DNA from 3 places in the Iodobacter ciconiae genome. Region 1 is predicted to be linked to each of the others. Evidence: predicted binding sites of a transcription regulator. Region 1 holds the regulator's gene; each other region holds the start of a gene.
The links. The regulator FNR, encoded in region 1, switches genes on or off when oxygen is low (the NO sensors DNR and NnrR bind a similar motif). The targets are predictions, from matches to a motif close to TTGATNNNNATCAA.
Positions count from the first base shown of each region.

Region 1 (10,339 bases):
TTTTTACTGCTGGTAAAGTAGACACCGCCGGAGAGCCAATAGATTCATCCCAATCCTCTTCTGCGGGCTCTTCAGTTTCATCCAGATGCACGGGATCAAACTGGGCCTTGATACTATCAATAATAGCTTTCGCACCGGTTTCTATCGCCAAGCCCGTTTTTTCCAGAATGACACTCCAGGGGGCCTGGCGCCAAAGCGGAACACCCAAGCCCAAACCAATGGCAAATAAGAGCGCTGATAAAATGGCTGAATAGCTTAATAAGCTTTGCCCTGCTGCTAACGTGCTGAGCGCAACAGTGAAACCAAGGTATTCAGTTGCAGACTGCTTTTGCTGTTTCCAGGCTCGCTCTAAAGCAAAAAATGCGCACAACCAGGCGGCGAGGGCAATATGACGGTTAAAGCCTAACAGTGCGATCAAAATAAACGCAGGGCAAAGCCAGGCTAAACGGGCTGTTTGCAATAAGTGATTGATTCGGGATATGAATCGAATTGACATGTTTTACAAATCCAAGACAGCAAAAATAAGCAGACTCGGCATTATCCGCTTCCTTGGGAAGAACGCCAATCAGCAAAAAGGCCAGAGCTTGGTGTAACTTGTCGTGGTGGTACGAGTTAAAAGCACACCCGTTCTATATAGGGCGGGCATTTTGTATGCGAATGCCTGTGATTTAGCTTATTTGATTGGCGTTTATATGGGACAGATATTGATTTGTTTATGGTTGATTTTTGCAATTTAAAAGTTGTATTAATAGCTGGGCCAGCGCAGCAGCAGGTTCCTGGTTCTCAGCCAGATCAAACAGGGTAAGCTGATGATGGAAGGCTTGATGGCTTCTGTTGTTTGCTAATACTGAATATGCTTTGCAAAGCGCGGCAATTTCCTGTGATTGCGTGGCCTGTAATTTAGCGAATGCATTTAAATCTACTTTAGAAGAGGGCTTGCCATCGGGGGAGATGATTTTCCAGCTCTCAATAAGTGGTTGCATCATAGCGTGTTGCAATAGCGCCAGAAAGCTTGCTGCACCCGCACCTCCGGCATGAAGCCAGCTATTGCGTCCTGCTGGTGCCAGAGCGTCGATAAGTGGTGCGGCGACTTTCAGTGCGGCCTGTGTGCCACTGGCTGCAATCATCCAGCCTAGCTGGGTGGCATACTGAGGTTCTCCAGTGAGGGACAGATCAATATGATGCCAGCCTTGTGTTTCGGCCCAGCGTGCACAGTGTAAATAATCTTCTAAGTTTTGATGTCCGGCAGAAATAAGCAGACCTTTTATGGCGAGTGCAGGAATCTTTGCCTGCATATCGAGCGGGAGCAGCATGAGTTGTGGTAGTTGTAAAGGAGTAAGCCGGGATTGCAATGACTCTAAAATGGCCGCAGGGGCTAAAAACAGAACTGGGCCATTTAAAAGGGTCATGGGAGGCTTATTGTTGGCTGTTATTGATGAGTTGCTTTAGCGCATCGGAGTCAATAATTTCAATCAGGCGGTTCTGTACTTTAATCAGGCCATTCTCTTGAAACTTGGAAAGTGAGCGGCTTACGGTTTCTAGTTTTAATCCCAGATAACTGCCGATTTCTTCCCGTGTCATCCGTAAATGAAAACTGCTGGCAGAATAGCCACGAATTGCAAAACGCTGTGACAGGTTCAGTAAGAAGGCGGCGATGCGCTCTTCTGCCTTCATGTTGCCGAGTAACAACATTACGCCATGATCACGGACAATCTCACGGCTCATGAGTTTATAAAAATGATGTTGCAAGACCGGGATGCGGCGACTTAATTCTTCCATATCAGAGAAGGGCAACTCGCAAACTTCGCTGTCTTCCAGAGCAATGGCATCGCAAGTGTGCAGATCAGAGCTGATAGCATCCATGCCCATTAGCTCACCTGCCATATGAAAACCTGTTACCTGTTCGCGGCCATCTTCTGAAATGACACTGGCTTTGAAAAAGCCCAGGCGGATCGCGTAAAGGGAGCGAAAAGGCTCACCAGCGCGGTAGAGAGCCTCACCCCGCTTGATGGGTTTGGCTTGAGTAATTAAGGCATCAAGCTCGCGCATTTCTTCCGCTGAAAGACCGATCGGCAGGCATAACTCACGCAAGCTGCAATTGATACAGCTTTGGCGAAGATGCTTAAGGCTAAGATCACGTAATGGGATGTGAGATGTCGTTGTCATGAGGCGTTTCAATTCATGTTCTCGATATCACGTAGTAAGCACAATTTCTTGTGTAGACTTTGATATCGATCAAGGTTATGAAAAATGAATCTGGGCAAGCTGCACCGATACAATAAAAAGGATGAAACTAGGATGCTCCAGGATAATGTTGCTGTATTACAGCCACTTGATTTTGATCGAAATTTAATTAGCCAGCACAATGGGAAAGGCCCAAGGTACACATCCTACCCCACTGCGGATCGATTTGCTGTAATGGATGCACATACTTACGAGCAAAGTGTACTGCAACAACAGCCGGGCACTCGGATCAAGCCCCTTTCCCTGTATTTTCACCTGCCATTTTGCAATACTATCTGCTATTACTGCGCCTGTAATAAAGTGATCACCAAGGATCAAAGTAAAGCAGATCAATACCTCGATTATCTCCTTAAAGAGGTAAAGTTACAGTCGGCATTATTAACTAAGCGTGGCACGGTTTCCCAGTTGCATTTTGGCGGCGGGACACCTACGTTTTTGAATGACTTGCAATTGAGCAGGTTAATGGAGGGGATTCGCACCCATTTCGATTTAAAGGCTGACGGTGAGTTTTCGATTGAAATTGACCCTCGCAAGGTGAGTGCAGCGACAGTAGCGCATCTAGGAAGTATTGGTTTTAACCGTATGAGCGTAGGGATCCAGGATTTTAATTTAGAAGTTCAGCAGGCGGTTAACCGTGTGCAAAGTGAAGAAGAAACGCGTATTGTGATTGATGCTGCCAGAGCAAATGGTTTTAAATCGGTAAGCATTGATCTTATCTATGGTTTGCCACATCAAAGCCAGGCCAGCATGTATCAAACTATAGAGAAGGTGCTCACCTTACGGCCTGATCGGCTGGCCTTGTATAGTTATGCTCATTTGCCCGAACGGTTTATGCCGCAAAGACGGATTGATGCTGGGCAATTACCCTCAACTGAGGGTAAACTCGATATTCTGCAAAGCAGTGTGAATCAGCTACTGGCTGCAGGTTATGTATATATTGGCATGGATCATTTCTCCCTACCTGATGATGCTTTGGCTATTGCTCAGAGACGCGGGCAATTGCATCGTAATTTCCAGGGTTATTCTACTCACGCCGATTGTGACCTGATGGCTTTTGGTGTGTCGGCAATTGGCAAAGTCGCCAATTGTTTTGCGCAAAATGTAAAAGATTTAGATACGTATTATCAGTATTTAGATGCGGACCGCTTGCCTGTTGATCGCGGTTTGTTAATGGGGCACGATGATTTTTTACGTGGCTCGGTAATTCAATCACTTATGTGCCAGTTCGAACTTGGTTTTCGGTCAGTTGAAGTATCTTATTTAATTGATTTTAAAAGTTATTTTTCAGATGAGTTGAAATTGCTTGCCCCCTATCAGGACGATGGTTTGCTTGTGCTGAGGGATGATTCAATCACGATTACTGCGAAGGGGCGTTTTCTGGTTCGTTCTATTGCAATGGTTTTTGACCGGTATTTACGTCATGCCGCACCTGCAGGGCGCTATTCTAAGTTGATATAAATTGAATGCTTGAATTTGATCTTTTTGCATTATTTCTTGCTGGTCTATTAGGCGGCGGGCATTGTGTCGGAATGTGTGGTGGCATTGTTGCTGCATTTAGTTTGCAACTTCCGGATGGTGCCCGTTGGCATTACCACTTTGGGTTTAATTTTGGGCGCTTATTGGGCTATTGCCTGATTGGCATGCTTGCAGGGCTACTCGGCTCTTTATCCGTGCTGCTTGCCTTGCAGGGGGTTAAGAGTGGCTTATCTATCCTGGCTAATTTGCTGCTGATTTTATTGGGCAGTTATATGGCAGGCTGGTCTTCACAGATTCTTTTTCTGGAAAAAGCAGGGCGTCCGTTATGGAGTAAGATTCAGCCTTATATGAGGCTGTTTTTACCCGTTAAACGTTGGTCAGATACGCTCATTGTTGGCGCACTCTGGGGGTGGCTGCCCTGTGGTTTGGTTTATACCGCGTCATTAAATGCTCTTGCAAGCGCTAGCCCTTGGCATGGTGGGCTGATTATGCTGTCTTTTGGTTTAGGCACTCTCCCCAATTTATTATTGATGTCTGTATTTTCTGAGCAGCTACGGCATCTGTTCAAAAATAAGTATTTACGCTGGTTTTTTGGTGGTAGTTTGATGCTGTTGGGGTTTTATAGATTGATTCAGCTTATTGTTTGAATATAAATCAGTGTTTTGATCGCGATAGATATAAAAAATTGAAGTCATTGATGTTTTTTAAAAATAATTCGTGTGCTTTAGGTGTAGTGTCTGTTTATAAAAAAGGATTTCCCAGAAAAATGCCTACCCCCATTTTGGTTGTTGATGATTCAGCTATGGCCAGAAAAATGCTGATTAGAGCCTTGCCTGCTAACTGGGATATTGAAATTACTCATGCGTGTAATGGAATTGAAGCACTGGCTGCATATCGCAAGGGCAAAGCCGATGTGATGTTTCTGGATTTAACTATGCCGTTAATGGATGGGTATTCTGTATTGGAAGTCTTGCAAAAAGAGGGGTTAAATAGCTATGTAGTAGTAGTCTCGGCAGATATTCAGCCACTTGCACGTGAGCGTGTACGGCAATTGGGGGCTGCGGCTTTTGTTCAAAAACCAGTGAAAGCTTCTGATATTGAGATTATTTTGCGTGAATATGGAATTGCTTTATGAATGAAGAATTGTTCTTGACTGAAGAGCAAACGGATGCTCTGCAAGAAATTACCAATATTGCAATGGGTCGTGCAGGTGCGCAATTAGCTCAAATTCTAGATACTTTTATTAAATTATCCGTTCCTCGTATTAATATTATCCAAGCTTCTTCCGTGTCCAGTAATATTTTGAATATGATTGGCTCCAAAAATGCAGCAACAGCAATTCGTCAGTCGTTTAATGGTTCTTTATCAGGGGAGGCCATGGTGGTTTATGACCAGCATGGTTGTAGAAATCTTGCCGATTTGATGGGGTATGATGGTGTTATTGACCGAGCTTCAGAGCGTGAATTACTTTTGGATGTCGGTAATGTGCTGGTGGGGGCCTGTTTAAACGGCGTGGCTGATTTATTAGGCGCATCCCTCGTTTATTCGGCACCGACGATTATGGCAGAAAATGTTGAGGTTGATAAACTTATCAATATCAAGCAAGTTACCTGGAATTATGCTCTGCTGGTTGAAGTTCACTTTACTTTAGAGATTCGTGATTTTACTTGCCATTTGCTTACATTGATGCCGGAAGAGTCTATTTTACGATTGCAACTGGCAATTGATGCGTTTATGGAAAAAATATAATGCAACAAAAACTGTGTGATTTTATTGTTAATGAAGTGAATGTTGGTATTTTCTCGCTGGATAAGAGTCATCGTATTTTACTTTGGAATCGTTTTATGGTTCAGCATAGCGGTATTCGTGCTGAGCAGGCGATTGGTGCGAATTTATTTGAGTTGTTTCCTGAATTACCACAAAAATGGTTAAGTAAAAAAATTGAAAGTGTTTTTGTATTAAAAAATTTTGCTTTTACCTCTTGGGAGCAAAGACCCTATTTATTTAAGTTTTCATATCATCGTCCTATTACCGGGGGGATGGATTTTATGCAGCAAAACACTACTTTTATGCCTGTACGTAATGAATCGGGAGAAGTAGATGCGGTCATTGTTAATTTGTTTGACGTTACTGATAATGCGATCGCCCAAAACCTATTACAAAATGCGATGGGAAAGCTTGAAGAGTTTTCTAACCGCGATGGTTTAACAGGAATTTATAATCGCCGCTATCTTGATATGCGCTTCACTCAAGAGCTAGAGCGGATGTCTCGTTATCAGGCTGCTTTTTTCACGGTTATTTTATTTGATCTGGATCGCTTTAAGCTGGTGAATGATCGGTATGGGCATATTGCCGGGGATGAAGTATTGCGGGTGGTTGCCTCACGTGTGCTGACTATTTTGCGTGATACCGATATATTTGGCCGCTATGGCGGTGAAGAGTTTTTGCTCTTGTTACCACAAACTGATTTAGCCGGTGCGGAAATAGCCGCAGAGCGTATTCGGGAAATATTGTGTTCATCACCCGTACAGGTTGGGGAAACTAAAATTCAGATATCAGCCAGCCTGGGAGTATCTGCGTGTCATTCTGGCTGCAGTAACCCACAGCAGGTGATTGAAGAAGCTGATTTGGCGCTATATGCCTCAAAGCAAAATGGGCGGAATCGAACGACTGTTTTCTCTGCAGATTTACGTGAATCTTGATTTGTTTATGACGTTTAATAGAGCCCTTTGGGCTCTTTTTTTTGGGCTCTTTTCTGAGGATAAATGAGTAACATAAATTTATCAGCAATGTAGTTGTAATTTTTTGAAATAATTGACTTCTCTATGTCTATAAAGAGTGCAGAGGTGTGGCAATCGTCACGCTGCCTGAACGACATACACGGTGAGGAGAGGCGTCATGGATGTCTTTAACAATTTTGCTGCACGTTACGAGCGCACACGTGAAGAAGAGATGTCACTGCGGGACTATCTTGAGCTGTGCAAGCACGACCAGGTTGCTTATGCCACTGCAGCAGAGCGCATGCTGATGGCAATTGGGGAGCCGGAATTAATTGATACCCGGCTTGATTCGAGTTTGTCGCGTATTTTTCAGAATAAAGTCATTCGTATTTATCCGGCATTTCGTGAATTTTATGGTATGGAAGAGGTGATTGAGCAGGTGGTTGCCTATTTTCGCCATGCGGCACAAGGTCTGGAAGAAAAAAAACAAATACTCTATTTATTGGGGCCAGTCGGTGGAGGGAAAAGCTCTATTGCTGAGAAATTAAAAGAATTAATGGAGTGCGTGCCTTTTTATTGCATTAAAGGCTCGCCGGTCAATGAATCCCCTTTAGGTTTATTTAATGTTGAAGAGGATGGTGCTCTATTACAAGAGCAATTTGGCATTGAGGGGCGGTATTTAAAAACAATTCCTAGCCCCTGGGCGGTTAAACGGCTGCATGAATTTAATGGGGATATTAATCAATTCAGAGTGGTAAAGCGCCATCCTTCAGTGTTACGCCAGGTTGCAATTGCTAAAACCGAACCAGGTGATGAAAATAATCAGGATATCTCTGCCCTGGTGGGGAAGGTAGATATTCGTAAATTAGAAAAATATGCGCAGGATGATCCTGATGCATATAGCTACTCAGGTGGGCTTTGCCTGGCGAATCAGGGTTTGCTTGAGTTTGTGGAAATGTTTAAAGCTCCGATTAAAGTATTGCATCCCCTGCTAACGGCAACGCAAGAAGGCAATTTTAAGGGAACAGAAGGTTTTGGTGCGATTCCTTTTGATGGCGTGGTGCTTGCTCATTCAAATGAATCAGAATGGAAGCAATTTAAAAATAATAAAAATAATGAAGCATTTTTAGATCGTATTTATATTGTAAAAGTGCCGTATTGCCTGCGGGTGAGCGAGGAAGTAAGGATCTACGAAAAGCTAGTGCAAAACTCCTCTTTATCTAAAGCACCTTGTGCACCGGGCACGCTTAAAATGATGGCGCAATTTGCTATTTTATCCCGCTTGTGCGAGCCGGAAAATTCAAGTATTTTTTCAAAAATGCTGGTTTATGATGGTGAAAATTTAAAGGATGTTGATCCCAAGGCAAAATCTATTCAGGAATATCGTGATTTTGCGGGGGTTGATGAGGGCATGAATGGTCTGTCGACACGGTTTGCATTTAAGATTTTATCCAAAGTATTTAATTTTGATCATGCCGAAGTTGCCGCCAATCCTGTGCATTTATTGTATTTGCTTGAGCAGCAGGTAGAGCGTGAACAATTTTCTGCCGAGCTGGAGCAAAAATATATTTCATATATCAAAGAATTTATGGCTTTGAAATATGTTGATTTTATTGGCAAGGAAATTCAAACCGCTTACCTGGAAAGCTATTCGGAATATGGGCAAAACATTTTTGACCGCTATGTCACGCTGGCTGATTACTGGATTCAGGATCAGGAGTATCGCGATGCAGATACGGGCGAATCATTTGATCGAACCAGTTTGAATAATGAGCTGGAGAAAATAGAAAAACCGGCAGGTATTTCTAACCCTAAAGATTTTAGAAATGAAATTGTTAATTTTGTATTACGTGCCCGTGCTAATAATGGGGGGAATAATCCTGCATGGACATCTTATGAAAAACTGCGCTCGGTCATTGAAAAGAAAATGTTTTCCAATACTGAAGAATTACTGCCGGTGATTTCGTTTAATGCCAAGGCCAGTCACGATGATGCACGTAAACATGAGGACTTTGTAAATAGGATGGTTAGCAAAGGCTATACGCCCAAGCAGGTCAGGCTGTTGTGCGAATGGTATTTAAGAGTACGCAAATCATCTTAATCCAGTGAGGTAGGGTGTGATATCGAGAGTCGCTCGAGATTATCCCCTGCGCCTCACTCCTCACTGGAGTTGCAAAATGATTCATATGATTGATCGACGTTTAAATGGTAAAAATAAGTCGGCGATAAATCGGGAGCGGTTTCTTCGCCGTTTTAAGGGGCAAATTAAAGAGGCGGTAACACGTGCTGTAAATGGTAGATCAATTACTGATATAGAACGTGGCGAGAAAGTATCTATCCCTGTTAAAGATATTAATGAGCCGGGTTTTGCCCATGCATCGGGGGGGATTTGGGAGCGGGTTTTCCCCGGAAATGATCGCTATAGCCGCGGGGATGAAATTGATCGTCCCTCAGGTGGCGATGGTGCAGGGGGGGATGGCGGGGCGGGTAATGGCGGGGATGGTGAGGATGATTTTGTTTTTGAGTTAAGCAAAGAAGAGTTTTTAGAGTTTTTCTTTGATGATCTTGAATTGCCTAATTTGGTTAAAACCCAATTAAAACAGAGCATGGTCATGAAGCCAGTCCGGGCTGGTTTTACCTCGGATGGCACGCCGACCAATATTCATGTATTGCGTAGTTTGCGTGCGGCATTAGGGCGGCGTATTGCTTTATCGGCAGGGCCGTTAGAAGAATTAAACACCCTGCAGGAGCAATTGGATGAATTGCTGGAAACGCAAGGAGAGCGCTCGCAAGAGGTGCAAACCTTGCAAGCCATTATTCGCGAATTAAAAGCGAAACTGGTTTGTATTCCCTATATCGACCCCTTTGATTTGAAATACACCAATCGTGTTCGTGTACCAAAACCTACTACCCAAGCTGTGATGTTTTGCATTATGGATGTTTCTGGTTCAATGGATGAAGCAAAAAAAGATATTGCAAAACGGTTTTTTATTTTGCTTTATTTATTTTTAGTGCGGGCTTATGAAAAAATTGAAGTTGTTTTTATTCGTCATCATACACAGGCAACCGAAGTTAATGAACATGATTTTTTTCATGCAAGGGACACGGGGGGTACGGTTGTTTCATCAGCATTAAAACTTGCAAAGAGGATTATTGATGAGCGTTATCCTGATGCAGATTGGAATATCTATGTCGCCCAGGCCAGCGATGGGGATAACTGGGATTCTGATTCGCCACAGTGCCGCCAATTATTAAGCACTGAAATTATGCCGCTTTTACAATATTACGCTTATGTGGAAATTACCGAGGGGGAGCCGCAGAATCTCTGGTTTGAATATGAAAAAGTGGCAGAACAGAATACGCATTTTACGATGCGGCGTATTCGCAACCCTTCGGAAATCTGGCCAATCTTTAAAGAGCTATTTAAAAAAGTCAGCGCAAGGGGGGGAGCATGAGTGCAAATACACGCCAAAAAAAAACGCGCGCAAAAAAAATATTATCAGTGGGTTCAGAATGGTCATTTGAATTAATTGATGACTACTATCGGGAAATAGCGCGCGTTGCCAAAGGGTTTGGTCTGGACACTTATCCAAATCAGCTGGAAGTCATTTCTGCAGAGCAAATGATGGATGCCTACGCTTCGGTGGGAATGCCGGTTATGTACAATCATTGGAGTTATGGTAAGCATTTTTTATCTACACAGAAATCATATCAGCGCGGGGCAATGGGGCTGGCTTATGAAATTGTAATTAACTCCAGCCCCTGTATTGCCTATTTGATGGAAGAAAACACCATGACTATGCAGGCGCTGGTGATTGCGCATGCTGCATTTGGGCATAATTCTTTTTTCAAGGGCAATTATTTATTCAGAAGCTGGACCGATGCCACGGCCATTATTG
Region 1 covers NZ_CP034433.1:1,598,520-1,608,858, reverse strand. Annotated here, with positions in the region: gene EJO50_RS07040 (DNA translocase FtsK) at 1-496, opposite strand, end outside; gene EJO50_RS07035 (hypothetical protein) at 714-1,409, opposite strand; gene fnr (fumarate/nitrate reduction transcriptional regulator Fnr) at 1,417-2,166, opposite strand; gene hemN (oxygen-independent coproporphyrinogen III oxidase) at 2,299-3,702, shown strand; gene EJO50_RS07020 (sulfite exporter TauE/SafE family protein) at 3,708-4,367, shown strand; gene EJO50_RS07015 (response regulator) at 4,487-4,855, shown strand; gene EJO50_RS07010 (chemotaxis protein CheC) at 4,852-5,469, shown strand; gene EJO50_RS07005 (GGDEF domain-containing protein) at 5,469-6,422, shown strand; gene EJO50_RS07000 (PrkA family serine protein kinase) at 6,619-8,541, shown strand; gene EJO50_RS06995 (YeaH/YhbH family protein) at 8,618-9,895, shown strand; gene EJO50_RS06990 (SpoVR family protein) at 9,892-10,339, shown strand, end outside.

Region 2 (10,339 bases), 760 kb from region 1:
ACTCGATTCAAACTGTTTATTCCGAGGCGCTCACTTCTGCCCCGGGGAGCGTGGCTCAGGTGAGAGAATGTGCCGCGCAGCTCACGCGCTATGCCAAGCGCACAGGCACAACTATTTTTCTGGTAGGGCATGTTACAAAAGATGGTGCAATTGCCGGGCCACGTGTGCTGGAGCATATCGTGGATGCGGTGCTTTATTTTGAAGGGGATACGCATTCCAGCTTTAGGTTGATACGAGCAATTAAAAACCGGTTTGGAGCTGTTAACGAGCTGGGTGTGTTTGCAATGACCGATAAAGGTTTGCGCGAAGTATCCAATCCGTCTGCACTCTTTCTGTCCCAGCATAAAGAGCCTGTGCCTGGTAGCTGTGTTTTGGTGACGCAGGAGGGCACTCGCCCTTTACTGGTAGAGATTCAGGCGCTGGTTGATGATTCGCATTCCCCTCAGCCTAAGCGTCTTGCAGTAGGGGTGGAGCAAAATCGTCTGGCTCTGCTGCTGGCGGTATTGCACCGCCACGCGGGCATTGCTGCATTTGATCAGGATGTATTTATTAATGCGGTGGGCGGCGTGAGGATTGCCGAGCCTGCTGCAGATTTGGCTGTTTTGTTAGCGATTGTGTCTTCTTTAAAAAATCGTCCTTTGCCCGACAAATTGGTTGTATTTGGTGAGGTAGGCTTGGCGGGGGAGGTGAGGCCGGTGCAGCGGGGGCAGGAGCGCCTGCGTGAGGCGGCCAAGCTGGGTTTTACCCATGCCATCGTGCCTAAAGGTAATCGCCCCAGGCAAAGTATTGAAGGCATGACAGTGACGCTGGTTGAGCGTTTAGAAGAGGCAGTTAGCGCGGCATTGTAAGTTTTTTAGTACAATGGCCTTGAAAAATAAGCGTACGCCCACATCAATAAAACATTGCTGACTGCTTTATCCTTCGTCTAGGATTTGATAGGTCAATTGATTACCCCCATGCTGGAGACTTAATGATGAGTGAACATATCGCACAGGTTACAGATGCCACGTTCGATGCTGAAGTATTGCAAGCGCAAGGCCCCGTTTTGGTTGACTATTGGGCTGAATGGTGCGGCCCGTGCAAAATGATTACTCCGATTCTGGAAGAAGTCGGCGCGGAATATGCGGGTCGTTTGAAAGTAACAAAACTCAATATCGACGATAACCAAGCGACACCTCCTAAATATGGCATTCGTGGTATTCCGACACTGATGTTGTTCGTGGGTGGTGAAGTAAAGGCCACCAAAGTTGGTGCGTTGTCAAAATCGCAATTAACTGCATTTCTTGACAGTAATATTTGACAGCACTGAGTAAATCCATATAGGCTTATGGATATTCAACTGGGCTCGCCGGATATTCTTTTCGGCCCGCCCGGATTATTAAAAAATTTCTGTTTTCCCTTCCCGATTTACTCAAGCGCGCCCTCCCTATGCACCTGTCTGATTTAAAACACCTCCATGTTTCCGAACTTGTTGATATGGCTACGTCTTGCGAGATTGACGGTGCAAACCGGCTGCGTAAGCAAGATCTTGTTTTTGCCATTTTGAAAACAAAAGCTAAAAAAGGTGAAAGCATTTACGGCGATGGTACGCTGGAAGTGCTACCTGATGGTTTTGGTTTTCTGCGAAGCCCGGATACTTCCTACCTGGCTGGCCCTGATGATATTTATGTCAGCCCTAGCCAGATTCGCCGCTTTAATTTGCACACCGGTGACACTATTGATGGCGAAATTCGTACGCCCAAAGATGGTGAGCGCTATTTTGCGCTGGTTAAAGTCGATAAGGTCAATGGCGAGCCACCAGAAAATGCTAAACATAAAATTCTGTTTGAAAACTTAACGCCACTGTTTCCCAATAAGCGTTTACATCTTGAGCGTGATATCCGCGCCGAAGAGAATGTAACTGGTCGTATCATTGATCTGATCGCTCCTATCGGTAAAGGCCAACGCGCACTGTTAGTTGCGCCGCCAAAAACCGGTAAGACGGTGATGTTGCAGCATATTGCCCATGCAATTAGTGCTAATCACCCTGAAGTAATGCTGATTGTGCTTCTGATTGATGAGCGCCCTGAAGAAGTAACCGAAATGCAGCGCTCTGTGAAGGGCGAGGTGGTTTCTTCTACGTTTGATGAGCCGGCAACCCGTCACGTACAAGTGGCGGAGATGGTGATTGAAAAAGCCAAGCGTCTTGTTGAGCACAAAAAAGACGTGGTGATTCTGCTCGATTCGATTACCCGCCTGGCTCGTGCCTACAATACTGTGGTGCCTGCGTCTGGCAAGGTTTTAACCGGTGGTGTGGATGCAAACGCATTGCAACGCCCCAAGCGCTTCTTTGGTGCGGCTCGTAATATTGAAGAGGGCGGCAGTTTAACGATTATTGCTACGGCGCTGGTTGATACCGGTAGTCGTATGGACGATGTGATTTACGAAGAATTCAAGGGTACGGGTAATAATGAAATCCATCTTGACCGCCGTATGGCAGAAAAGCGTACTTATCCGGCATTAAATGTAAATCGTTCCGGCACACGCCGTGAAGAATTGCTGATTCAGCAAGATCAATTGCAAAAAATATGGGTTCTGCGCAAATTACTTTATCCAATGGATGATCTGGATGCGATGGAATTCTTATTGGATAAAATCAAAGGCACCAAGAATAATATGGATTTCTTTGATTCGATGCGTCGATAAGCACATACAGCGTAGCTTGTTCAAATTGCGCTTTTATGCGATGATCTCGTTTTTATGGCTAGTGTTGGCACAACCCCAGCACGCTAAATGTAAAGGGAAGTAAAATGAAAGATGGTATTCATCCAGAATATAAAGATGTTGTATTCCAAGACGTAGCTGCTGATTTCACATTTATGAGCCGTTCTACTCTAACTGCTAAACAAACAATCGTTTGGACTGACGGCAAAGAATATCCATTGGTTAAGCTGGATATTTCTTCGGAATCGCACCCATTCTACACCGGCAAACAAAAGATTGTGGACACTGCCGGTCGTATCGACAAGTTCCGTCAAAAATACAGCATGTACGGCAGCAAGGAATAATTATCCCTGCGCAGTATCTGAAAAAGGCAGCCGCGCGCTGCCTTTTTTGCATTTAAAAGCTGTCTTTAAAAATTCGATATTTACTATTGGGCTCTTGTAAGCCTTAGGCAAATACCATGCTGACTTATCTTCCTCCTCTTGAACGTGAACCGCTGGCTGCGGGGGCTGAGAAGCCCTGGCTGCTGCTGCTTCTTTGTTTTGTCTGGTTAATACCAGGCCTAGTGGGCCATGATCCGTGGAAGCCCGACGAAATTGAAACTGCCGCAGTGATCCAGCAGTTCATGCAAGGAGCATATTGGTCTGTACCCCAGTTTGCAGGCCAGCCTTACTTGGAGCATGCGCCCCTATATTATTGGTGTGCAGCGCTGCTTGCATGGCCCTTGCAAACGCTGGGTATGGCAGTGCATGATGCTGCCCGTCTGACGACAGGCATCTGGATGGCGCTGGCTTTATGGGGCTTGGGTTTAGCAGGGCGCGAGCTGTATGGCCGCCGAAATGGCCGTGTTGCCGTGATTACCTTGATTGGCTGCATTGGTTTGATTATCTGGGGACATCATCTTTCCCCTCAGGTTTTGGTTTTAGCTGGGTTTTCCTGGCATATTTTCGGGTTGGCCTATGCTCTGCGCCAGCCCCTGTGTGCGGGTTTATTGCTGGGTTTGGCATGGTTGCTATTACTTTTAGGGGGTAATTGGGCTGAATTTATTTTAGCGCTCAGCTCCGCATTGCTGCTGTTTTTATTCAGGCCATGGCGCAATACTTCATTTGGGGTGAGCCTACTTTCAGCCCTGGTGATTGCAGTACCTCTGGGGGCCATCTGGCCGATCGATCTTTATCAGCATGCGCGACCGGTATTTGATTTATGGATTGATCAATATGCGCTGGGGCCGTTTGGTGGTTTAGCTGATTTTAAAGCGTTTCATGCGTTCGGTTTCTTTTCTTCAATTGTGTTGTGGTTTGCCTGGCCCGCTTTACCTCTGGCAATTTGGGGCTTGTGGGCAAATCGGCGGCAGTTAACTCAGCCCAAAATGCTTTTGCCTAGTGTTTTGCTACTGGTATATGTACTTTGGTTTGTGATGGCGGGTGATACACGTGAATCTCATGCACTTATCGTGTTGTTGCCATTGTCTATTCTTGCTGCCAGCGGCGTGGATGATTTACGCCGTGGTGCGGCCCAGGCGCTAAACTGGTTTGGTTTGATGACCTTTGGTCTATTTACAGGTCTGCTCTGGTTGGGCTGGCTGGCCGTGCATACCGGCATGCCTGCCGGGCTGGCTAGAACACTGCGTGAGGCTAGCCCGGCATACCAAGAGCGATGGGATGTGCCGGGAATTATTTTTGCAATTGCACTGACTGTTATCTGGGGCTTTGTTATTGCGCGTAAACGTCCTCCAGGGCGGCTGGCAGTGACTAATTGGGCATGTGGAGTGACTTTGATTTGGGGGGTCCTTATCGGCTTATGGCAGCCATGGCTGGATGCACAGAAAAGCTATCGCAGTGTTTCATATTCTTTGCGTGATGCGATACAAGGACAAAAGACATGCATTGATGGGCGAAATATTCCATCGGCTCCGTTAGCATCATTTGAGTATTTTGCGGGGATTGTATTGCAGCAAGGTCACCAGGCTGAGAGTTGTGGCTTACGAATGACGATCGGAGAGGAGCCTCTGGGAGACACAGTCTTGTGGAGGGGTAATCGCGAGGGTGAGCATAAAGAATTTTTTGTTGTGACTATCGTTCAATAAACTAAAAGGATCGCTTATAAGGTAAGCGATCCTTTTTTTAGGGCTCGCTAAAGGTCTTACGGGGTGTTTGTTTTTTTATTTATTGTTTTTAAATGTGCCGCAGTGTCTTCTATTACTTTGCGTCGAACATAGAAAAAAATATAAACAGCCATACCTAAAATAAAGAGGATGGTAAACAGGCTTAATAAACCGATATCAGAAGTAAACAGCGCTTGAAGTGGTGTATTTTCCATGGTGATTACCTTGTATTTATATGATGCTATATGAATACAAATACGATGTTTAGGTATTGATGCATATCAAGCTTCCTATGCAATTGTTTATTATAAAAATGATTGTCTGGATTTCTGTCTGCATATTTTCGTGTTTTGTCTGATACAGCAGCCTACTGCTGGCCGTCAATGAGTAAGGTTTTTTTGTCGGTTAAGAAAATACGCTGTGCTTCAATTTTTTGCTGTTAATTTGCCCGCTAATAAATATCACGAAGTATTGATCGGTAGAGCTTATAGCCAGGTTTTGAATGGCGATATTGTCCACGTCATGCCCTTAGCTGTTATTAACAGGTTTGATGGTTATCTGGGCCACTTAGCTGGCTGGCCATTTTTCCTGAATGATATTCAGCTTCAAAGCATGTGTATTTTTATTTGATAAGAGCTATTTATCTGCTGGCCAGAGAGTGTAGTGAGCAGATTGATAAAAGCGGCTTGGAGGAGGGGCATTTATGGTGTGGGCGGCAGAAATACTGCCACCCCGGTTTTAGGTATTAGTCGCGGAAGTTTTGATATTGTAATGGAAAATCAGTAATTGATTTTCGCATTAATGCAATTACTTCTTGCAGTATATCGCGTTTAGCACCTGTTACCCGTACAGTATCACCCTGAATAGCTGTTTGCACTTTTAGTTTTTCATCCTTAATAAGTTTGATGATTTTTTTTGCTAAATCCTGATCAATACCTGCTTTGATTTTCATTTCCATTTTTACTTTATTGCCAGAAACTTTTTGGATATCGCCACTTTCCAGGCGTTTACTGCTGTCGGCTTCTTTTTTTTCCAACGCTGGAAATAAAATATCTTTAATCTGATCAAGCTGGGCGTTTGAATCTCCATGGAGCGTGATGGTTTCATCTTTTTCGTTTAAATCAACTTTGGCGCTAGTGCCTTTAAAGTCAAAACGATTGTTGATAACACGATCTACGGCATCAATTGCGTTTTTAAGCGCAACCATGTCCAGTTCGGAGCTAATATCGAAAGAAGGCACAGGCTTCTCCTTTATGTAAGTAGTGAATTAAATCTATTTCGGGTTCTTGTCGTTTATGCAAAATGACAAACGTAATGCAGTGTTTCCAGTGTTTCAATAGTAAAGCTGGAGTTGGCAGGTACATTAAAACTTTGGCCTGCTGTATAGGTGCTCGCCTCGGGTTCACCGGCCTGTTTTACATGGCAAAGACCCGCTACGATTTCCATGATCTCTGCTGCGCCTGTATTAAAAGTAAGTGTTGATGGCAAAATAACACCGACTGTTTTTTTTTCACCGCTGGCTAAAATAAGGCAGTGTGATACGCAGAGGCCTTCAAAATAAACATTGCCCTGCTTAAGTACTGATACATTATCAAATTGTGACATAGAAATTTCTCTTTATTTTTGAAGGAGTTCGGTGAGTATCGTTTTTACAATAAATCCGAATACGCCAAACCCCAGTGTAAAGAATAAAACCAGGGAGCCATATTTTCCTGCTTTAGAATCTGCAGCTAATCGATAAATGATAAAGCCCATATAAATGATGAGGCCGGTACAGAGGATAGACACCGATAGCGTGGTGAATGTTTCCTCTGACATATTTTTAAGTGCCTCAAGCATAATGGTTTCCTTTTGTTTTACGCACAAAGCCGGCAGCGAGCCGGCTTTGTTTTCATCTGATTTAAGCTTACTTGCGTAATTTAGCGGCAATTCGCATACGTAATGCATTCAGTTTAATAAAGCCTGCTGCATCTGCCTGATTATAAGCCCCGCCATCGTCTTCAAAGGTGGCAATGTTGGCATCAAATAGTGATTGTTTGGAGTCACGCCCCACCACAATCACATTGCCTTTGTAGAGTTTAACGCGCACCCAGCCATTTACATGGTTTTGGCTTGCGTCAATCATGCTTTGCAGCATCAGGCGCTCTGGTGCCCACCAGTAGCCGTTGTAAATCAGGCTGGCGTATTTAGGCATCAGCTCGTCTTTAAGGTGAGCTACTTCGCGGTCAAGGCAAATGGATTCAATGGCGCGGTGGGCTTTCAGCATAATCGTACCGCCGGGGGTTTCGTAGCAGCCACGGCTTTTCATGCCAACAAAGCGGTTTTCAACCAGATCAAGGCGGCCAATACCGTGTTTGCCACCGAGTTTATTCAGTGTGGCCAATACCGTGGCCGGGCTCATTTTGACGCCATTAATGCCGGTAATATCGCCTTTTTCGTATTCAAGCTCTACGTACTCGGCTGCATCCGGGGCTTGCTCCGGGCTAACCGACCAGAGCCACATGTCTTCTTCGGGCTCGGCTGCCGGGTTTTCCAGTACCTGGCCCTCGTAAGAAATATGTAGCAGATTGGCATCCATAGAGTAAGGGCTGCCACCATTTTTTTTCTTGGCGATATCCATGCCATGTTTCTCGGCGTAATCGAGCAGCTTTTCACGGCTGTTTAAATCCCATTCGCGCCATGGTGCAATCACTTTGATGTCCGGGCGCAGAGCGTAATAGCCCAGCTCGAAGCGGACTTGATCATTGCCTTTACCTGTTGCTCCGTGGCTGACGGCATCTGCACCGGTTAGATTAGCAATCTCAATCTGGCGCTTGGCAATTAGCGGGCGGGCAATGGACGTGCCCAGCAGGTATTCGCCTTCATAAACGGTATTTGCTCGGAACATGGGGAAGACAAAGTCCCGCACGAACTCTTCGCGCAAATCATCAATAAAAATATTTTCTGGCTTGATGCCAAACTGTACGGCTTTTTGGCGGGCGGGCTCAAGCTCTTCGCCCTGGCCCAGATCTGCGGTAAATGTCACCACTTCGCATTGATATGTATCTTGCAACCACTTCAGGATTACCGAGGTATCTAGGCCACCAGAGTAGGCAAGAACCGCTTTTTTAACATCAGACATGAGAGCTCCAAGAGGGGGAGAAGGGGCAAGGGTTAGTGAGTAAGAGCAAGCCGCGCACCAAAGCTGATAAAAAGTACACCAGTTAAGCGCGCCAGCCAACGGCTCAGCCACTGTTTGCCTGCTAGTCGCCTGGAAAGGCCTGCACCAGCAAAGATTAAAAAGGTCAGATAAGCCAAACTTACGGCTTGAACGATCATGCCAAGTATTGCAAAAGTGAGTGGAATCCGGTCATAAGCCGGGTCCACAAACTGGGGGAAAAATGCCATAAAAAATAAGATTGCTTTCACATTTACAAGCGAAATAGACAGTGCCTGCTTGTAAATATGGCCAGACGGTGCTTCCATTGGCGCATTATTGCCTGCCTGTGGTTTTGCTAGCAGCATTTTGAATCCCATCCAGGCCAGATAGGCTGCACCAGCATAACGAACCATATCAAAAGTTGCAGGATGAGTGTGCATTAAAGATGCAACACCCACACTGGCAAGTAGCATCAGGATTAAATCACCCGTAACAATACCAGCTGCTGCAGCATAACCTGCACGTACACCCAGTTTGGCCGCCACAGACAAAGTAAAAATCGAGTTTGGCCCCGGCAGTAAAACAATAAAGAAAGTGCCGAGCAGATAGCTGCTTAAATCGGTAATGCCAAACATGACGTGCGATCCTGTATTACTTAATAAAGCGTGGGTAAATGATCTGTTCAGGCCATTTTGGAGTGTTTATTCCTCTACTTTACCCAGTAATAGGTATTCAATCACAGCTTTTTGTGTGTGCATGCGATTTTCTGCTTCATCCCAGACGACCGATTGTGGTCCGTCGATGACTTCCGGGTCGACTTCTTCGCCACGATGCGCTGGCAGACAGTGCATAAACATGGCGTTGGCCTTAGCTTGCAGCATGACTTTTTCGCTGACTCTGTAATGCAAAAAGTCTTTTCGGCGTTGCAAGGTTTCACGCTCAAATCCCATTGAAGTGCATACATCGGTAGTTACGATGTCGGCATCTCTGGCGGCTTGATACGGATCGTAAAAGGTTTCAAAATGCTCAACGTCATATTTCTGGCCATCAAGTACTGTCATTTCATAGCCGCGCGGACAGGCTTGCTTGAGTTTGAAATTGAAAATTTTTGCAGCTTGTAGCCAGGTGCGGGAAATATTGTTGCTATCACCAATCCAGGCTACTGTTTTGCCTTCGATCGAGCCATTTTTTTCGATATAGGTAAAAATATCGGCCAGAATCTGGCATGGGTGATATTCATTGGTCAGCCCGTTAATAACGGGAACTAAAGAATTATCGGCAAAGCGTTCAACAATACTTTGCTCGAAAGTACGTACCATTACGATATTGGTCATGCGGCTGATGACTTTCGCCACATCTTCGATAGGCTCGCCACGGCCCAACTGGGTGTCTTTGGATTGCAAAAACATCGCATGACCACCGAACTGCGCCATGCCTGCTTCAAAAGAAACACGAGTACGGGTGGATGATTTTTCAAAAATCATGGCTAGCACTTTACCAATCAGCGGCTGGTAAAGCTCGCCTGCGGCCAGTTTGGCTTTAAGAATGGCAGCGCGTTTGAACAGATAGTCATATTCTTCGCGGGTAAAATCAGTAAACTGCAGATAATGGCGCATAGGGAACAGTCCGAGTGGGCTGCCGTTCAAAAAAGGATCAACTGCGGTGCGCTCGAAGGTGTGATCCGCTGTGCTTTGCACAATTTCTTACAGTATTTCGATCTGGTGCCACGGTTTTTCACGTAGGCCATTTGGCCTTTATTTTTGAAACGGGGTGAGCCACTTTGAAGAAAAAAGACCATTATTCAACCGTTTGCAGGTGGCTGGCAAGCTCTGACAGCTGCTTTTTTTATTATTTGTGAAATTCGATTTATAAGAGTTTGAGAATTTCTAAGGCAGCAGTTTGGCCTGCGATGGTATAATCTGATGGATATTCCACCATTAAATACGCTGTTGTTAAAATGATCTGCAATCCATACGAAATCATTATTCAGGGCATTACCAGTAATGGGCGTGAATTCCGCCCCAGCGACTGGGCTGATCGCTTGTCTGGTATTCTCAGCACTTTTGGCGTCGATCAGAAACTGTCTTACGCCCCTTTTGTCCGACCGATGGTGCACGAGAATGTGCGTTGTGTAGCGGTTGATAAGCAGCTTGAAAAAATTGATCCGCGTGTGTTTGAATTTTTGATGACTTTTGCTCGCGATAATGATTTGCGTATTGTTGATTGTCGCTCTTTGCTGAGCGAGCACTATGCGGATAAATCTGCGGAATAATATTCTGTTTATCGTTGGTCAGACTCTGCCCGGCGATATCTCCTCGGTTCTTCCTCCCCTTCTGCTTAAATTTTTTGTCTGGTTTTTCGCTGCTATAGGTTTGCTTCATGTAAACGCAAGA
Region 2 covers NZ_CP034433.1:842,521-852,859, forward strand. Annotated here, with positions in the region: gene radA (DNA repair protein RadA) at 1-848, shown strand, start outside; gene trxA (thioredoxin TrxA) at 971-1,300, shown strand; gene rho (transcription termination factor Rho) at 1,429-2,685, shown strand; gene EJO50_RS03760 (type B 50S ribosomal protein L31) at 2,790-3,047, shown strand; gene EJO50_RS03765 (ArnT family glycosyltransferase) at 3,164-4,789, shown strand; gene EJO50_RS03770 (DUF3149 domain-containing protein) at 4,846-5,022, opposite strand; gene EJO50_RS03775 (YajQ family cyclic di-GMP-binding protein) at 5,553-6,047, opposite strand; gene ppnP (pyrimidine/purine nucleoside phosphorylase) at 6,101-6,412, opposite strand; gene EJO50_RS03785 (DUF2788 domain-containing protein) at 6,425-6,646, opposite strand; gene EJO50_RS03790 (argininosuccinate synthase) at 6,714-7,928, opposite strand; gene leuE (leucine efflux protein LeuE) at 7,961-8,581, opposite strand; gene argF (ornithine carbamoyltransferase) at 8,648-9,562, opposite strand; partial or broken gene EJO50_RS03805 (DUF3579 domain-containing protein) at 9,904-10,191, shown strand.
Region 2: the regulator FNR is predicted to act here: its motif matches at 5,079-5,092, upstream of EJO50_RS03770 (DUF3149 domain-containing protein).

Region 3 (10,339 bases), 1.6 Mb from region 1:
AAGGGAATGTGGATCTAGATCGTGGGCTGTATTGCTATCGACATTTGGTCGAGAATGCTTTTGCGCGATTGAAGCATTACCGCGCAGTGGCATTCCGATATGACAAGTTGAAGCGAAATTATGAAAGTGTCATAGCCATGGCGTGCGCATTTTTATGGCTACCGATGTGAAACGTCAACAGACCCTAGCAAACAGCTTACTGCTTATAAAAATCCTGACCTTGATCCCCGAGGGAAATGGGTATCATCCGATTACTCAGCGCAAGGATTTAGACCAAATCAAATGTATGAAATTCACACTCCATCAGGCAGAGTGGTAACGCCACCACCTGGAAATTGTTGGAAAAACACTGAAGATGTTTTTGCTTCATTAGTCGCAGAAAATCGTATTTGGTTTGGTAAAAATGGGGATGGGGTGCCACGGAGAAAAACTTTTCTTTCTGAGTCAGAAGGAGTCACACCGTGGTCTTGGTGGGGTAATGACGAAGTGGGTCATAGCCAAGAGGCAAAAAAAGAAGTTAAAGACATCTTTTTAGACGTAGAAGCTGTATTTGATACGCCAAAGCCAACACGCTTGATTGAGCGCATTCTTCAAATTGCGACGGACAAAAACTCCATAGTCCTCGACTCCTTCGCCGGTTCCGGCACCACAGCCCACGCTGTCCTCAAACTCAACGCCCAAGACGGGGGTAATCGGCAGTTTATTCTGGTTGAAACCATGGATTACGCCGAAACCATTACGGCCGAGCGGGTGCGCCGTGTGATGTCGGGCTACGGCGAGGGCACAAAAGCTGTGGCGGGTTTGGGAGGGGCATTTGATTTTTATAGCGTGGGTGAAAAGCTGTTTGATGAATTTGGCCACCTCAACCCTAAGGCCGAGATCACAGAAATCCGTAAATACATCGCTTGGCAAGAAGGCCTCAGCATCGCCGGGCTGACTACGCCCGATAGCAGCGTATCGCCGTATTGGCTGGGTATTAACAATACGGTGCCATTGTATTTTTGCTATGCAGCCGATCAGGTAATGACGCTGGATTTTGAGCTATTGGCCAAATTAAAAGTAGCTAAAGGTCGCAGCGTGATTTACGCCGATCTGTGTACCTTGGGTGAAAAGTTTATGGCGCAAAGCCAAATCACCTTCAAAAAAATCCCGCGTGATATTGCCAGGTTGTGATGCAGTTGACTTTGCTTCCCCCTTTTTCAAAGGGGAGACGACTCCTTACCTTGTGTAGATGCTGATTTTCCCATGGGTGCATTGGGTAAATATGCAATTTTTATGAGCGTGAATAAATGGAATTGAATCTTTACCAAGCTGATGTGATCGCCGATTTGCGTGGCTATTTGGCTAAATGGCAGATGGCGGGAGATGCGGTATTGGCGTATCGCGCCCACTGGGAGTCCAAGGGCGTGCTGCAAATGCCGGGGTTTCAAACTGCCGCGCATGGTGCACCGCAAATTTGCGCCAAAGTGCCCACAGCCGGTGGCAAGACCTTGATTGGTATTCACGCTTTGGTAACCTGTTTTAATGCGCTGGAGCGGCGACAGGGTGATGCGCGGCTGTGTGTGTGGCTGGTGCCATCCAGCTCTATTCATGATCAGGTGCTTGCTGCTTTTACGCAGCCAGAGCACCCCTACCGCGTGGCGCTCAATCGCCTGTTCAATGGCCGCGTGACGGTATTAGATAAGGCCGGTTTATTGAACGGTTTTGATTACGATGATGCGCATGATGGTGTGGTGATTGCGGTGCTGACATATGCCAGCCTGCGGGCCAAAAACAAGGACGATCGTAAGCTGTATCAGGAAAATGGTGCATTGGCAGAATTTGACGGCGTGGCACTCGACGAGGCGATTGATCCGGCGTCTTTGGTGGCCGCCATGGCCAGCCTTAATCCCGTTATCGTCGTGGATGAAAGCCATAACGCGACTACGCCTTTATCCAATGACATGCTGCGGCATTTAAACCCCGCGCTGGTGCTGGAGCTAACGGCAACGCCACGTAGCGGGGCAAATTTGGTGAGCGCGGTTGGGGCCATGGCGCTACGCGAGCAGCATATGGTGAAGCTGCCGGTGATTGTGCGAAATTTGCCAGATCAAGATGCCGTGATTGCCCATGCAATTGATTTACGCGCCCGCCTGGAAGCCCAAGCTCAGCTTGAAGCGGCGGCGGGTGGTACTTTTATTCGTCCTATCGTCTTACTGCAAGCCGAGCCAAAAAATGCCGAAGATAGCCGCAGCTTTGAGTTGGTCAAAGCCGATTTACTGGCGCGTGGCATTCCTGCTGAGCAAATTGCCATTAAAATCGCCAAAATTGATGAGCTTAAAGGCGTAGCGCTAGCGGAGCGTGATTGCCAGATTCGCTTTGTGATTACCGTGAATGCTTTGAAAGAAGGCTGGGATTGTCCGTTTGCTTATATTTTGGCCACGCTGGCGGATCGATCATCTCCAGTAGATGTTGAGCAAATTTTAGGGCGGATCTTGCGCCAGCCCGCAGTACGGCTGCATGGGCATGAGGCCTTGAATATGAGCTATGTGCTGACCGCTTCTGCCGTGTTCTCAAATACCTTAGATAAAATCGTCGCCGGATTAAATCGCGCCGGTTTTAGCCGCTTAGATTACCGCACACCCGATACGCTGATTGCGCCTGATACCCCAGATACAAGCAAGCCCGCTCCGCCGACAAATACAGAAGATCTATTTTCAGCCCCAAGCGCATTAGGTTTATGTGCGGAGGCACGCCCATTACCCTATTCCCCCTCCAGCCAAGTGAATGCGCCCGCTGATCTGCATGATTCAGTGGGGCAGACCTTAACTTATGCCAGCCAAGCGAATGCAGATTTAAATGCCCAAATTGCGGCGCAGCCTGTGGAGCGCATCGCGCCTGAAATCTTGGAGAAACAAGTGAAATACCCTGTACGCGCTGAATTTGCTGCTGAAATTGCTGAGTTAAAAATTCCACAGTTTTTTATGTGTGTGGCAGGCTCTTTGCTTGAGGGCGAAGAGAATCGTTGGATTTGGCTGGAGCGCGATCATTTGATTGGCCGGCAATTTAAACTGGCCAATTGCAATGTGCAGGATTTTAAGCTGACACCGACAAATGGCGATTTAATCAAGCTTGATTTGGTCAAAGTGGGCGAGCACGATTACGAAGCCACCCGTGTGCGGATGAAAGATCAGGAAATACGCCAGCTAAAGGATTATTTATCCACTCTGAATAAGGAAGCTAAAGTGCGGCAAATTAGCGGCTTGGTCGGGAATTGGGTAGGTAAATTACCACCTTTGGCAGAGAGTGATATTCGGGCTTATATTGCGAAGATTTTGGAAAACTTAACATCCAGCCAGCTTGACGATGTGTTGGAACAACAACAAGCGTATGTGGAATCTATCAAGACCCGTATCAAACAAGAAATGGCGGCGTGGTCGTTGAAATGTTTTCAACAGTGGATTGCACGCGGTGAGATTGAAACACGCCCAGAGCATGCTCTCCCGACCAGTATTCATCCGGCCCAAGTGCTATCCCCTTGTGAAAACACCCTTTATTTGCGAGAAGAGCGGGGTAATAGCTTAGAAAATAAAATGAGTGAGCTGTTGGCGGGTTTGGACAATGTCGCATGGTGGCACCGTAATTCATTTGGCAAGACGGGTTTTATGCTCAATGGCCCAGTGCAGCATCATTATCCTGATTTTATTGTGCGTTTAAAGAATGGCCGGCTGTTGTTGATAGAAACCAAGGGTGGTGACCGGGATAACTCTGATTCTTCAGCCAAAATAGCTTTAGGCGCCGAATGGGAAAAGCTAGCTGGGCGTGGTTTTCGCTATTTTATGGTATTTGAAAATAATGCCCCTGCGGGCGCTAAAAATTGGGATGAGATGCAGGGAATATTAAGTTAATCCCTCAGGATGGGCACAAGTGCGTGCCCATCCTGCATTGTATCCCGCCCTCAGTACTGCGACAGCTCCCCCCATCTCGCTTATACTTCGCACCCGTCTGAAATATTATCTAAGGCCCATCATGTCCTTTTCCGCTCTGGGTCTGTCACCCGCCGTTTTACTAGCTGCCAGCAAAAAATCTTATCTCAAGCCAACACCCGTTCAGGCGGAGGTGATTCCTGCCGTGTTGTGGGGGGAGGATGTTTTGGCGCAGGCGGCCACGGGCTCGGGTAAAACGGCTGCTTATGTGCTGCCGCTGCTGCATCTTATGCTGGCTGGCAGTAGTAAGGTACTGATTCTGGTGCCAACGCGTGAGCTGGCGGTGCAGGCGGGGGAGGAGATCAAGGGCTTGCTGGCGGTTTTGGGTAAGAACAATATGGCTAGGCCGATCAAGCTGGCGACGGTATTTGGCGGGGTGGCGATTAATCCGCAAATGATGCAGCTGCGTGGTGGGGTCGATGTGTTGGTGGCAACGCCTGGCCGCTTGCTGGATTTAATCGATAAGAATGCGGTTCGGCCTGAGTTTTTTAATACTCTGGTGCTTGATGAAGCCGATCGTTTGCTGGATATGGGCTTTGCTGCCGAAATTAAGCGCATCTTGGCGCTGTTACCGGCTAAGCGTCAGAGTCTGTTTTTCTCGGCGACTTTTCCTGATGATGTCACTGCGCTGGCAACAGGCATTTTACATAATCCGACGCGCGTGCTGATTGTCGCTACTGAAACAACGCAGCCAGATATTTTGCAGCGGGCGATTTTTGTGGATGCCGAGCGCCGTGCCGATGTGCTTGCGCATTTGATCAAAGAAAATGCAGACCAGCGCATGCTGGTGTTTGTGGCGAGCAAGCATGGCAGCGAGCAGCTGGCCAATACGTTGTACGCCAAGGGCATTAATGCCGCGCCTTTTCATGGGGAATTTAGCCAAGGTCGCCGCAATCAGGTCTTGGCCGAGTTTAAGTCGGGCAGCTTGCAAGTGGTTGTAGCAACCGATCTGGCTGGCCGTGGTATCGACATCGACGGGTTGCCCTTTGTGGTGAATTACGATTTGCCCCGCTCGCCAGTGGATTACACCCACCGCATTGGTCGCACCGGCCGAAATGGCGCGAGTGGCACTGCGATTAGCCTGATTAGTGCCGCCACCGAAGCGCATTTTCGCCTGATCGAAACCCGCCTGAATATCCGTCTGAGCCGTGAAGTGATTGCAGGTTTTGAAGCCCGGCTGACGAGTCTGCCGGTGGTCGAAAATACGGGCGGCATTAAGGGGGTGCGTATGAGCAAAAAAGACAAGCTGCGTGCGGCGGCGGCCCGTGCTGCTGGAAGTATTGAGTAATTTTGCACCTTTACTTCTGAAAAGCCCTGCGTTCACGGCTACCGGGCTTTTTTTAATGCTGATTTAATGTGTTTTACCTGTTTTGTTGTGAGTTATTTTTTAATCGGCACCGCATATTCTGAACTATTTTCTTAAGCCATGATCTGATTAGCAGAAGTTATCCGCATCATCTGCTTAATCGCATCAGGAGATAGACAATGGGTTTGTTCGATTCGATCAAAAAAATGGGTCAGGATGCCAGTACGATGCTGACAAATGAAGTGACTAAATTTAAAAATAAAGATTTTTTAAATGCAGTAATTGCCGGGTGTGCTTTGGTGGCGAGCAGTGATGGCTCAATTAGCCCGGAAGAAAAGCGCAAGATGCTGGGCTATATTAGCAATTCAGATGAATTAAAAGTATTTGATTCATCTGATGTGATTGAATCTTTTAATAAAATTGCCGCTAAATTTGATTTCGATTATGAAATCGGTAAGGCAGAAGCATTAAAGATTATTTCTAAATTAAAAAATAATCCTGATGCCTGCAAATTAATGATCCGCGTTTGTTGCGTGATTGGTGCGGCAGATGGTGATTTTGATGCCAATGAAAAGAAAATGGTTGCGACCATTTGCAATGAATTAGGCATCAATGCGACCGAGTTTGATTTGAAATAATATATTTCAAGCAAAAAAAACCTGCTGTGGCAGGTTTTTTTTGGCTAAATGTTTCTGGGTCATTTGTTTTTAATGTCAGATATATCAGCAAGCAGGGGGGGCTTATTTGGAGGCTCAGAAATTGCACTGCTGGCCGGGGCAGATGCAGCTGTTACTTCTTGGCTACATGATGGCCGCCAAAGGCATTGCGCATCATAGACAGCAATTTGGCAACGTAATCGCCTTTACCCTGGGAGGTGTAGCGCTGGAATAATGAAGCTGCGATAACCGGCGCAGGAACGCCAAGTTCTACAGCTTCCAGTACGGTCCAGCGGCCTTCGCCTGAATCGGGAACGAAGGGTTGGATGTTGTCGAGTTTGGTATCGTTTTTCAGCGTGTCTGCGGTTAAGTCGAGCAGCCAGGAGCGGATTACCGAGCCATGACGCCATGTTTCAGCGACTTCAGCCAGATCAAGGTTTAGCTCTTTTTTAGCTTCTAAAAGGGCAAAGCCTTCGGCAAAAGCCTGCATCATGCCGTATTCAATGCCGTTGTGAACCATCTTCACGTAGTGGCCGCTACCTGCTGGGCCTGCGTGAATCCAGCCGCGATCTGATGCCGGGGCGAGGATTTTAACAAAGGGTTCAGCCATCGCAAAAGCGTCTTTTTCGCCACCAATCATGATGGTGTAGCCGTTAGCCAGGCCCCATACGCCGCCTGATACGCCTGCATCCATAAACTTAAAGCCTTTGGCATTCAGCTCTTTTGCATGGCGTTGTGAGTCTTTATACATGGCGTTTGCGCCATCAATAACTAAATCACCTGGTGCCAGTAGTGTGGTTAGCTCAGAAAACATGGCTTCGCTGATTTCACCTGCTGGCAGCATCATCCATACTACGCGTGGGCTTGGTAGCTCTGCAATCAGGCTAGCTACGGAGTCAAAGCTGCGGATATTGGCGTGGTCTGCGGCCAGTTGCTTACCTGTTTCGGCGCTTACGTCAAAGCCAAATACGGTGGCTCCGCCAGCTGCCAAACGGCGCGCCATATTGCTGCCCATTTTACCGAGGCCAATCATTGCAATTTGCATTTTGAGCATCCTTGTTTGTTGGTTTTCGTTGCCGGGGTTGTGCTCCGGCCGGAAGGTCCCGCAGCATGGGTTTTTGCCGCATGTCTGCTAGTTGGGAATTATGACACTATGCTCTGCTCAGTGCGAAGCAAATGCCTACAAAATGCAGTAAACAGTGTCTCTTGTACTTTTTATAAGAGAATTTTGTATATGACAGCAAAATTGATCTTGGTTAAGGCAAAATATATTGCAGTGCACTATGATTGAAAAGTCGTCATAAAGCGTGTGGGCTTTGTGAAAGGACTCTGTGTGTGGGTACGGTGCGTGCGTCGCTGCTTTTTTGCAGCCGCACGCTTTTTTCTGCGCAACGTTTATGCATTTTATTTGATGTAGCTTAAAAAATACATTGTTGCCTCTCTGTAAGCTGCCTCTGTTTATACATCGGGGGTGCTTATGGCCCTGCCCCAACTTATTTGTCCGGCGGGTAGCTTGCCTGCGTTGAAAATGGCCGTCGATCATGGGGCTGATGCAGTTTATCTTGGTTTTAAAAATGCCACCAATGCCAGAAATTTTGCCGGACTTAATTTTAGCGATGCGCAGCTCGGCGAGGGTGTACGCTATGCTCATGCCAAACAGCGTGAAGTATTAATCGCGATTAATACCTATGCTCAGCCGGGGCGAATTGCCGACTGGCGGGCTTCGGTTGATAAAGCGGCTGATCTGGGCGCTGATGCGGTGATCTTGGCCGATCTTGGCCTGTTGGAATATGCCCATCGTACTCATCCGCATTTGCATCTGCACTTATCTGTGCAAGGCTCTGCCACTAATTTTGAAGCCATTAATTTAGCGCACGAATGTTTTGGCGTGCGCCGTGCCGTATTGCCGCGCGTGCTCACTTTGCCGCAAATTGAGTGCGTCATTAAAAACACCCAGGTAGAAATCGAAGTCTTTGGCTTTGGCAGCCTCTGTGTGATGGCGGAAGGACGCTGTATTTTATCCAGCTATGTTACTGGACAATCGCCAAACACCCATGGCGTATGCTCCCCAGCGCAGTTTGTGCGTTGGGATAAACAGGGTGAGCGTATGGATGCGCGCTTAAATGGTGTACTGATTGATCGTTTCGAAGCGGGTGAACCTGCCGGTTATCCCACGCTATGCAAGGGGCGCTTTGAAGTTGATGGTGATACTTATTACGCCATGGAAGAGCCAACCAGCTTGAATACATTATCTATTTTGCCCGAGCTGATGCGCATCGGGGTGGCCGCCATCAAGGTAGAAGGCCGCCAGCGCAGCCCGTCCTATGTAGGCGAGGTGACTAAAACCCTGCGCATGGCCATCGATGCCTGCGCCGACCCGCGTTATTCAGTTAAACCTGCCTGGCAAGCCACGCTGGATAAAGTGTCCGAAGGGCATCAGCAAACGCTGGGGGCTTATAGCAGGCCGTGGAGATAACTATTGGGTTTGCCTATCCAGTCTATTTAGTGCCTGCGGCACGGTGATTAGGTGCGGGAATCCCCCGTGTGGGACCTACTTTCTTGCTTCGCCAAGAAAGTAAGCAAAGAAGGCGACCCCGCGAAACACGAAGGCCCCTCATCTGCGGACAATCGAGCGGCGGCTGCGGAACTCGCTTCGCTCAGACAGGCATCAAAGAAACCCCGCTCGCTTGTTCCTCGCTTCGGCGTGTTTCAAGGGGGATTTAAGCCCTACGCAGAAAATGTGGTTTTTAAGGTTTTTAGGTGCTTGCTGCAAGCAAACTGACTGGTTTATGTGGGGCGATACTCGGTCATATTTAAAAATTGCTTTTGGTTTGCCCCTTTCATACAAGTATCGAAACACGGGGTTTTAAAAGCAGCCCCATTAGGAATAACAATGAAACTCTCTCTTGGCCCCATTCTTTATTACTGGCCTAAGCAGCAGGTGCTGGATTTTTATGCCGAGGCAGCGGGTTGGCCGGTGGAGGTTATTTATCTGGGTGAGGTGGTTTGTTCGCGCCGCCACGAGCTGCGTAGTGCCGATTGGCTGGAAGTGGTACAGAGCTTGCGTGCTGCGGGTAAAGAAGTGGTGATTTCGTCCCAGGCGCTGCTGGAGTCTGCCAGTGATCTTTCCAGCTTAAAAAAGCTGGCCGAGGCAGGTGGCTGCATCGAGGCCAATGATTTAGGCGCGGTGAAGGTGGCGCGGGATCTGGGGATGCGCTTTGTGGCCGGGCCGCATCTTAATATTTATAACGGCGCAGCTCTGGATTGGTTTGCGGCGCAGGGCGCAATGCGCTGGGTGCCTTCTTTAGAAAGCAGTCAGGCTGATATTGCCGCTATTTTGGCCGAGAAAACCTGTGCCATCGAAACCGAAGTCTTTGTGCATGGCTATTTGCCGCTGGCGTTTTCGGCCCGCTGCTTTACTGCTCGCTATTACGGCTTGAGCAAAGATGCTTGTGAGTTTCGTTGCCTGGATCATGCGGACGGGCAACTGGTTTCTACCCGCGAAGGCCAGGGGTTTTTGCGTCTGAACGGCATTCAGACTCAGTCTTCCGCCTGCCAATCGCTGTATGCCGAGTTGCCGCAAATGGCGCAGATGGGCATTGATTACCTGCGTATCAGCCCGCAATCCACCGGTACGGGCGAGCTTGTTGTGGCTTACGCCGAAAAAATAACTTATCCCAACGCTATCCACGACTTCTCAACAGCTTATCCACAGGGCATTGTGAACGGTTATTGGCATGGTGAAGCAGGCATAAAGGAATGTGTATGAAGCGCTTACCGCAATTTGTTTTATTTAAACTACCCGAAGCGCCGGTGGCCATTGCCTTGGCGAGCAGCTTAAATCTGGTTAAAAACAAGCTTTGGCCGGAAGAAGACTTTGCCTGGCTGGCCGGGCGAAATATTCGCCTGGAAGTGCTGGATATTGGTCGAGGCCTGACGTTGTCTTTTCAGAATGGACGCTTTAAGCGTGGGACTGGCACAGCAGATGTTACTTTTAGCGCGAGCCTTGCCGATTATCTGGTGCTGGCCCGCCGTCTGGAAGACCCAGACACGTTGTTTTTTCAGCGCCGTTTAAGCATTGAAGGCGATACCGAGCTGGGCCTCACGCTAAAAAATTTGATGGATGCTACCGATTTTGAGCCGCTCCTGGCCTGGCTGCCAAGCAAATTGCGTGCGCATTTGCCAGTTTGATTTGGTGTTAAAACAAAGTCTGGCGGGTTTCATCCGCCTTTATAAACAATGCGCCGGTATGTTTTGATGTAAATTCTGCTAATAAATACCAGATCTTAATCAGTTGATAAGATTGCCCAGATATAATGCGTGTCTCTTTTAGGTTATTGGCAGATTATTAATGGATATTGTTTTGCTGTTTAAGTCGCTCATTATGGGCATGGTTGAGGGGATTACCGAGT
Region 3 covers NZ_CP034433.1:3,186,360-3,196,698, forward strand. Annotated here, with positions in the region: gene EJO50_RS13970 (IS5 family transposase) at 1-170, shown strand, start outside; gene EJO50_RS13975 (site-specific DNA-methyltransferase) at 283-1,173, shown strand; gene EJO50_RS13980 (DEAD/DEAH box helicase) at 1,290-3,887, shown strand; gene EJO50_RS13985 (DEAD/DEAH box helicase) at 4,009-5,253, shown strand; gene EJO50_RS13990 (tellurite resistance TerB family protein) at 5,451-5,909, shown strand; gene gnd (phosphogluconate dehydrogenase (NAD(+)-dependent, decarboxylating)) at 6,061-6,972, opposite strand; gene ubiU (ubiquinone anaerobic biosynthesis protein UbiU) at 7,405-8,403, shown strand; gene EJO50_RS14005 (U32 family peptidase) at 8,821-9,696, shown strand; gene ubiT (ubiquinone anaerobic biosynthesis accessory factor UbiT) at 9,693-10,118, shown strand; gene EJO50_RS14015 (undecaprenyl-diphosphate phosphatase) at 10,279-10,339, shown strand, end outside.
Region 3: the regulator FNR is predicted to act here: its motif matches at 7,336-7,349, upstream of ubiU (ubiquinone anaerobic biosynthesis protein UbiU).